2 regions of the Nocardioides sp. NPDC006273 genome follow, and region 2 is predicted to be linked to the other one. Evidence: riboswitches for the same ligand, from Rfam matches in the RefSeq annotation. Region 2 holds a riboswitch; the other holds the start of a gene.

Region 1 (4,181 bases), on a different contig from region 2:
ATGGTCGTGATCGGGGCCTCAGGCGTGGTGCACGAGAGGGCCAGGGCGGTCGTCGCCGCGACGAGCCGCCCGGTGGCCGTCACCTGGGAGGTGCGGCTCGACGAGACCCGCCACGCCGTACGTTGGGGCCTGCGGGCCGTGGATCTGGTCGCCGAGCAGGTCCTCCGTCCTTCCGCGGACGGCATCGTCTGGTGCGCCGAGCACCAGTCGGAGCTGTGCCTGCACGCCGACCCGACGCTGCGCCGCTTCGCCGACGAGCAGCTGCTCGCGCCCCTCTTGGGGGAGACCCCGAAACGCCGCCTGGCGCTCGCCGAGACCATGCTGGTCTGGCTGCGGGCCCGGCCCAGCGCGCCCGTCGTCGCCGAGCAGCTGAGGGTCCACGAGCAGACCGTGCGCCACCGGCTCAAGCGCATCAAGGAGCTCTTCGGTGACCGCCTCAGCGACCCGGCAGAGACCGTCGGACTCCTGACCGCCCTGGAGTCGACGACTCCGCGCTGGCGGCGCGATCTCACCCGACGGTGAGGGTCCATTGGGTGACCGACCGGGCCGGGGTCCAGCCGGTGAAGGCGCCGATCGGGGCAGAGGTCTCGACGGAGATCCGGGTGAGCTCGCCGCCGTGCTCCTGGTAGGCAGCGGCCAGGAGCTGCTCGGTCTCGAGGGTGACGCCGTGGACGACGATCCGGCCGCCGGGGCGCAGCGCCGCGAGGCAGGTGTCGAGCACGCCGGGACGGGTCGCCCCGCCGCCGATGAAGATCGCGTCCGGGGCGGGGAGGCCGGCCAGGGCGTCGGGGGCGCGGCCCTCGATGACGCTCAGGTTGGGAACGCCGAGGCGGGCTGCGTTGCGAGCGATCCGGGCCGCCCGCTCGGAGCTGGCCTCGATCGCGGTCGTCGTGCACGTCGGGTGCGCCCGCATCCACTCGATCCCGACCGACCCGGCTCCGGCGCCCACGTCCCAGAGGTGCTGTCCTGGGGTCGGGGCGAGACGGGACAGGGCCGAGGCCCGGAGGTCGCGCTTGGTCAGCTGGCCGTCGTGCTCGAAGGAGTCGTCGGGGAGGCCTGGGGTCCAGGACGCGGGGAACGACTGTGTTGGTCTCGACACGCTCGCTTCCGTGTCGAAACCAACACGGTCGGCGGCGCACTCGATCGCCACCATGTTGAGGCGCGGCGACTCACCGACCCAGGTCGACGCGGTCGCCGTCTGAGCAGTCTCCGTCTCCGCTCCCAGGTCACCCAGGACGGTCATGGTCGAGGCGCCGAAACCGACCGTGACCAGGAGGTCAGCGACCGACACGGGAGTGGATCCGTCCGAGGAGAGCGCCAGGATGCGGCGGCCGGGGGCGAGCTCGCGGGCGATCAGTGCGACGTCGCGGCCGACGAGGCTGACGGCCACGCACGACTCGGCCGACCAGCCCATCCGGGCGCGAGCGAGGGCGACGGAGGAGACGGCCGGCTCGATGCGCACGTTCTCCGGGCCGAGCAGGTCGATCAGGGTCGTGCCGATACCGGAGACGAGCGGGTCGCCCGAGGCCAGAGCGACGGCGTCGCCGACGGATTCGAGCAGTGCAGGGAGCCCGTCGCGGAGCGGTGAGGGCCAGGGCTCGCGCCGCTGGCCGGGGACGTCCGGGGCCAGGTCGAGGTGGCGTTTGCCGCCGAGGAGGACCGAGGCGCCTCGGATCAGCTGCTGGTGACGTACGGGGACCTCGTCCCAACCTCCGGCACCGATGCCCACCACGACGATCATGGGGCCAGACGCTACAGTGACCGCACAGTCACGAGGTGCCCCGACTGGGGAGAATCTGGGAAGCCGGTGAGAATCCGGCACAGGCCCGCTGCGGTGAGTCGAGCTCCATTCGTGGAGACTCGGTGAGTCCGAAGACCGGCCCCGTGACCATCCAATCAACGCGATAGGGAGCGGGAGCCTCTCATGCCGGTGCACTATCCATTTTCTGCCGTCCTCGGCTGCGAGGCCGACTCAGCCACAGGACTCGACGACATGGGCCTCGCGCTCGTGCTCACCACGATCTCCCCGGAGATCGGCGGCGTCCTGGTCCGTGGCGAGAAGGGGACCGCGAAGTCGACGGCCGTACGCGGTCTGGCGGCCGTGCTGCCCTCGATCTCGGTCTATGCGGGGGATCGGTTCTCGATCGACCCGTCCGACCCCTCCGCCGAGTCGCCGGACGGTCCGTTCGGGTCCGCCGCCGTCGTGGAGAGCCGGCCGGTGCGGCTGATCGAACTCCCGGTGGGAGCCACCGAGGACCGGGTCGTCGGCTCGCTCCACCTGGAGAGCGCGCTCTCGCGAGGTGCGGTCGAGTTCGAGCCGGGGCTGCTCGCCCGCGCACACCGTGGCCTGCTCTACGTAGACGAGGTCAACCTGCTCCACGACCACCTGGTCGACCTGCTGCTGGACGCGGCGGCGATGGGGCGCGTCTCCGTCGAGCGCGACGGCGTCTCGGTCTCGCACGCCGCGCGCTTCGTCCTGATCGGCACCATGAACCCCGAGGAGGGCGAGCTGCGCCCGCAGCTGCTGGACCGCTTCGGGCTCACCGTCGAGGTCGCCGCGCCGCGGGATCCCGCGCTTCGCGTCGAGGTCGTCCGCCGCCGGATGGCCTTCGACCTCGACGCCGCTGCGTTCGCCGAACGTTTCGGCGGAGCCGATCGTGCGCTGACCTCCCGGATCGCCGCCGCTCGTGAGCTGGTCGGGAAGGTCCGGCTCACCGAGCCGGGGCTGCTCAAGATCGCCGAGGTCTGCGCGGCGTTCGAGGTCGACGGGCTGCGTGCCGACATCGTCACCGCCCGCACCGCGGTCGCGCACGCTGCTTGGGCCGGCCGGTCGGAGGTCACCCGGGCCGACATTCGCCGGGCCGCGCTGCTCGCGCTGCCGCACCGGCGGCGGCGCAACCCGTTCGATGCTCCGGGGATCGACGAGGACCTGCTCGACCGGATTCTCGGGGACGAGGAGCTGCCACCTGAGCCGCCGGAGGGTGGGCCTTCGGATGACTCGGGAGACTCGGGTGCCGAAGACGACTCTGTTGGTCTCGACACGTCTCCGCCTAGCGGCTCCGACGGCTCGACCGACGAGGGTGGTGCCGGCTCGACCGACGGGGATAGCTCGACCGACGGGGGAGAACCCCCGATGGTTGAGCCCGCGAGCGAAGCGAGCGGTGTCGAAACCAACACAGCCGACAACGCACCCGACCAGCCACAATCTCCTTCCGGTGCCGCACCCGAGTCAGTCACCGGTGCGGCCGCGGCCTACCGCCCCCGCCTCCTGACCGTGTCCGGCCTGGGCACGGGCCGCACCGGCGGCCGGAGCAAGGCGATCGGCAGCAGCGGTCGCCGGATCGGCGCACGGGAGAGCAGCCGAGGCTCGCTCCACCTGGTCGAGACGCTCAAGGCGGCGGCGGGGAAGCAGGCCGCCCGGGGACGTACGTCCGGGCGGGTCGAGCTGCGGATCGAGGACCTCCGCACCGCGGTCCGCGAGGGCCGCGAGGCCAACCTGGTGCTCTTCTGCGTGGACGCGTCCGGGTCGATGGCCGCGCGCAAGCGGATGGCGCAGGTGAAGGCGGCGGTCCTCTCGCTTCTCCTCGACGCCTACCGGCGCCGTGACAAGGTCGGGATGATCACGTTCCGCGGCGAGGGCGCCGAGCTCGTGCTGCCGCCGACCGGGTCGGTCGACCTCGCCGCGGCCCGCCTCGACGAGATCCCCGCCGGAGGACGTACGCCGCTGGCCGAAGGCCTCCTCGAGGCCGCCCGTGTGCTCCAGCGCGAGCGTCTGCGTGACCCTGATCTGCGGCCGCTGCTGGTGGTCGTCACCGACGGCCGCGCCAACTCCAAGACCCACGGGAAGGACGCGGTCCGGCGCTCGCAGCAGGCCGCCGCGTACGTCGCCGGTCTGGGCGTCACCACCGTCGTCATCGACTCCGAGAGCGGACCGATGCGGCTCGGGCTGGCGCGCCAGCTGGCGGCGCACCTGGATGCGGAGCACGTGCCCGTAGCCGAGGTGAGCGCCGAGGCGTTGACCTCCGCCGTCCACGGGTTCACCGGATCCACCACCGGAAGGGGCGCTGCCTGATGCCGAAGGGACAGCCGCTCAACGTACCCGACGACGGGCTCACCACCCGTCAGCGTCGCAACCGTCCGCTGGTGATGGTCCACACCGGGCCCGGCAAGGGGAAGTCGAC
Region 2 (4,181 bases):
TGATCTCCGAGCACAGGTTGGAGGCCTTGTTGGCCAGCCCGTTGGCTCGGTAGGACTCGGTCTGGGCGGCGTTGACGGTGTCGACCTTCCAGATGTAGCCCTTGCCCAGCACCACCCGGATCTTCAGCACCCGCTGGTAGCGCTCCAGGGCGTCGCGGTCCCCGGCCAGCATTCGGTCGATGAACGCCTGGCTGAAGATCCAGCCGACGTTCTTGTTGGCCGGCTCGCGGAAGATCAGGTCGGCGAGCTCGAAGAAGTCCGGGTGGTCCACCGGCAGGTAGCCTGCCCAGGAGCCGCGCCGGGTCGCGCCCTGGCTGATCTGGTTGGTCATCTCCACGAAGTTGCAGAAGACCGGGACCACGCCGTTGGCCTTGCCGTTGTCGCTGAACTTCGCGCCACGGGGCCGGACGTCACCGAGGTACGCCGAGGTGCCGAACCCGTTCTGGGAGAGGATCGCGGCCTCCTTGAGGGTCTCGTAGAAGCCCCAGACCGAGTCCTCGACGTACGAGCCCTCGCACGAGACCGGCAGACCGCGGTCGGTGCCGAGGTTGGACAGCACCGGCGTCGACGGGGAGAGCCAGCCGTTCCAGATCGCCTCGAAGAACCGCGCCGTCCAGGAGACGCCGTCCTCGCGGGGGTACATCTCGTCGGCGAGGTCGCCGGCGGTGCTGGCGATGGTCTCGTAGCGCCCCCGCACGCTCTGGCCGTCCACGGTGTACTTGGCCTTGAACATGGCGTAGCCCGCCGTGGTCATGAAGTCGGGCACGATGTCCTCGGCCTGCAGCGCCTTGCGCTCGGCGGAGAGTGCCTCCCAGTTGTTGTTGCTCATCAGAAGCTGAACTCCGTCTCGCCGATGTTGCGGTTGTATTCGTTGCCGGTGACCTGGAAGAAGTCGTGGAACTGGGTGCCGTTGATGCCGTTGTAGAACCATTCGGCGATCGGGTTGGCCTCGACGTCGAACAGCGGTTCCATCCGCATGTTCTCCAGGGTCATGTCGATCCGGGACCTCACGAAGGTCTCCAGGTCGGCCTGGTCGATGCCTGGGATCGGCCCGTGGGAGAAGAGCATCTCCACGATCCGGGCCTCGTGGGCGTAGAGGTGCTCGGCGACGCCGCGGACCCTCGCGAAGAGGTCGTCGCGCTCGGCCTCGAACTTGTCGGCCGGGACGGTCGCGGCGTACTCCTCGAGGGTGGTGTTGAACAGCCAGGCGCCGCCGGTGGCGTGCAGGTTCTCGTCGCGGGCGGAGAAGTTGATGCCGCTGATCACGTTCTGCAGCAGGTTCTTCCCACCGGACTGGAAGTGCTTGAGGAAGGCGAAGTTGGAGTAGAGGACGCAGTTCTCCATCAGCGTGAAGACGCTTAGCGCGTAGAGCAGGTCCTCGTCGGCGATCGCGTCCCACACGAACTGGATCCGCTCGGCCAGCACGGGGTCGTTCTTGTAGGAGTCGTAGAACTCCTCGGTGTCGATCATCAGCGTCTTGTTGAGCTTCGCGTAGAACGGCGCGTGCATGTTGAGCTCGGCGAACGAGAAGGCGTTGGTCATCATCTGGACCTCCGGGCGCGGGAACGCGTGGAAGAGCCGGTCGCCCCACACCTCGCCGCCGAGGATCAGCTCATAGATGGTGAACAGCTTCAGCGTCGTCTTGACCGCCGCCTGCTCGGCGTCGGTCATGTTGACCAGGAAGTCCTGCTTGTCGTTCTCGACCGGGATCTCCTCGGCCGTCCAGAAGATGCTCCGCTGCTTCTTCGCCAGGTCCTCGGCCATCGGGTAGTCGAAGACGTACGCCGACTTCTCGGTCCGGATCGGCAGACCCTCGGTGTCGATCATCTCATCGTCCCCTTCGTCCACGGGCCCGCCCGGCCCGCTCGGATGTGTTGCTCATCCGCGCATCGAGGAGCAGAGGACGTCGGCGCCGCGCCGGAAGACGGGCGCGAGGACTTGATCCCCTGACCGTCCCTCGAGGTCGCGGACCACCGCACCCGGCGGGTGCGGCGCGCTGGCAGGTCTTCGGACTCGTGGGCACATACTCGGTGATCGAGCTTGTCGAGATCCCTACTGGCCGTCGCTTCCCAGGAGCCGGCTTGCTCCCAGTGCTCTGTGACGGCGGTCGTTCCCACTCACCGCTGCGGGGCAGTCCCGGAGTCGAACCGGGTTCCCTCTTGCCTCTCCCGCCCCGTCGCCGAGTTGGGAGAACCAGCTGCGAGGACCACCATATACGGGAACTACATCAATGCAACTTCCTAGATCTAGTGTTTCGCCGGCCTCCTGGGTGACACCGCTGCCAGGCTTCGGTGACCGTGCTAGCGTGTCGCCCGAGTCGAACGCATCCTCTGGGATGCCAGGGAACTCCGGTGTGATTCCGGGACTGGCGCGCAGCGGTGAGGGAGACGGCGACGCTAGACGCCACTGGGACCTGAGGTCCTGGGAAGGCAGCGTCGTCGGTTGATCCCGAGTCCGAAAACCTGTCGGCTCAGATATTCGTCAACGGCCCTCGCGATCAGGGTCCAGGAGACCTGAGAGGCCGACAGCCGTGGATGCGTCCCTCCGCGATGCCCAGCCATCTGTACGTCGCCGGGCCGTCGGGAGGCCCGCTACCGGCGCGAACCGCAGAGTGCCCTTCCTGCCGTTGGTCGTCGGCCTGGTGCTCGCCTCGGTGCTCAGCGCCGTGGCCTCCCTGGCGTTCGGATCGGAGCGGATCCCGGTCTCCGAGGTCGTCGCGGCGGTCGCCGACCGGCTCCAGGGTGATGCCGTCGGGAGGTGGGACGTGATCGTGTGGGAGCTGCGCCTTCCCCGAGCACTGATGGCCCTGGTCGTCGGGGCGGGCCTCGCGGTGGCCGGCGCCGGGATGCAGACCCTGGTCCGCAACCCGCTCGCCGACCCGTTCCTCCTCGGGATCAGCTCCGGGGCGTCGGTGGGGGCGACGGCGGCGATCACCACGGGTGCGCTGGCCGGCTTCGGCATCTATGCCGTCTCGACCGGGGCACTGGTCGGGGCGATCGGCTCGGCCCTGCTGGTCTGGTTGGTGGCGACCGCGCAGGGTGGGCTGACTCCGATCCGGCTGGTGCTCTCCGGGGTGGTGCTCTCCTCGGGACTCTCCGCGATCGCCTCGTTCCTGGTCTTCATGAGCGACGACCCCCGTGCCGCCAACTCGGTGATGTTCTGGATGCTCGGCAGCGTTGGCGGTGCCACCTGGGAGAAGCTGTGGCTGCCCGCGGCGCTCACCCTGGCCCTGGGGGTCGGGATGCTGGCCATGCACCGCTGGTTGGACGCGCTTGCGGCGGGCCCGGAGACCGCGGTCTCGCTCGGTGTGAACGTCGCGGGGCTGCGTACGACGCTTTTCGTCGGGTTGGCGGTCCTGGTCGGGGTCCTGGTCGCGGTCAGCGGCGGGATCGGGTTCGTCGGGCTGATCGTGCCGCACGCGGCCCGGTTGCTCGTGGGCGCCCGGCACCGGGTCGTCCTCCCCATCGCGGCCCTGGGCGGTGGGCTGTTCCTGCTGTGGGTCGACGTGCTGGCACGGCTGGTGGCGCGACCACAGGAGATCCCGCTGGGCGTGGTCACCGGTGTCGTCGGGGCGCCGCTGTTCCTGCTGCTCCTGGGCCGCGGCAGGTACCGGTTCGGGAGTGAGGGATGAGCGCGCACGAGAACGGTCCGGTGCTGCGTCTGCGCGGCGTCGGTGTCCGCCTGGGCGAGCGCGACGTGCTTCGCGACATCGACCTCGACGTGCCCGCCGGCACCAGTCTCGGGATCGTCGGCGTGAACGGAGTGGGGAAGTCGACCTTGCTGCGGGTCATCGCCGGAGTGCTGCGGCCGAGCGCCGGCCACACCTACCTCGCCGACGCCGCCGGTGCCCTCCACGAGACCAGTCGGACCAGCTCGCGTGAGCGTGCCCGCCGGATGGCGTACGTCCCTCAGGAAGAGGTCGCCTCCGCAGAGCTGCTCGTCGGCGAGATGGTTGCGCTCGGCCGGGTGCCACGCACCCGGCCCTGGGCCAGAGGCGGAACGCAGGAGCGCGATATCGTCCGTTCGGCTCTCGATGCCGTCGGGCTGGCCGACCGGATCGACGAGCCCTGCGACCGGCTCTCCGGCGGCGAGCGGCGACGGGCGGTGATGGCCCGCGGCCTCGCCCAGGACTGCCCGGTGATGCTCCTGGACGAGCCCACCAACCACCTCGACGTCGCTTG

The links. A riboswitch is a leader RNA that binds a small molecule or an ion and turns the genes downstream of it on or off. The one in region 2 is predicted to bind cobalamin.
Region 1: linked by a shared signal. The riboswitch ahead of ABZZ22_RS07875 (VWA domain-containing protein) and the one ahead of ABZZ22_RS24050 (ribonucleotide-diphosphate reductase subunit beta) in region 2 are both predicted to bind cobalamin.

Annotation. Positions count from the first base shown of each region.
Region 1 is NZ_JBEXSD010000012.1:88,737-92,917, forward strand. It holds gene ABZZ22_RS07865 (helix-turn-helix domain-containing protein) at 1-522, shown strand, start outside; gene cbiE (precorrin-6y C5,15-methyltransferase (decarboxylating) subunit CbiE) at 509-1,741, opposite strand; cobalamin riboswitch at 1,758-1,900, shown strand; gene ABZZ22_RS07875 (VWA domain-containing protein) at 1,925-4,072, shown strand; gene cobO (cob(I)yrinic acid a,c-diamide adenosyltransferase) at 4,072-4,181, shown strand, end outside.
Region 2 is NZ_JBEXSD010000076.1:14,757-18,937, reverse strand. It holds gene ABZZ22_RS24055 (ribonucleotide reductase N-terminal alpha domain-containing protein) at 1-829, opposite strand, end outside; gene ABZZ22_RS24050 (ribonucleotide-diphosphate reductase subunit beta) at 829-1,827, opposite strand; cobalamin riboswitch at 1,981-2,213, opposite strand; cobalamin riboswitch at 2,302-2,485, shown strand; gene ABZZ22_RS24045 (iron ABC transporter permease) at 2,612-3,631, shown strand; gene ABZZ22_RS24040 (ABC transporter ATP-binding protein) at 3,628-4,181, shown strand, end outside.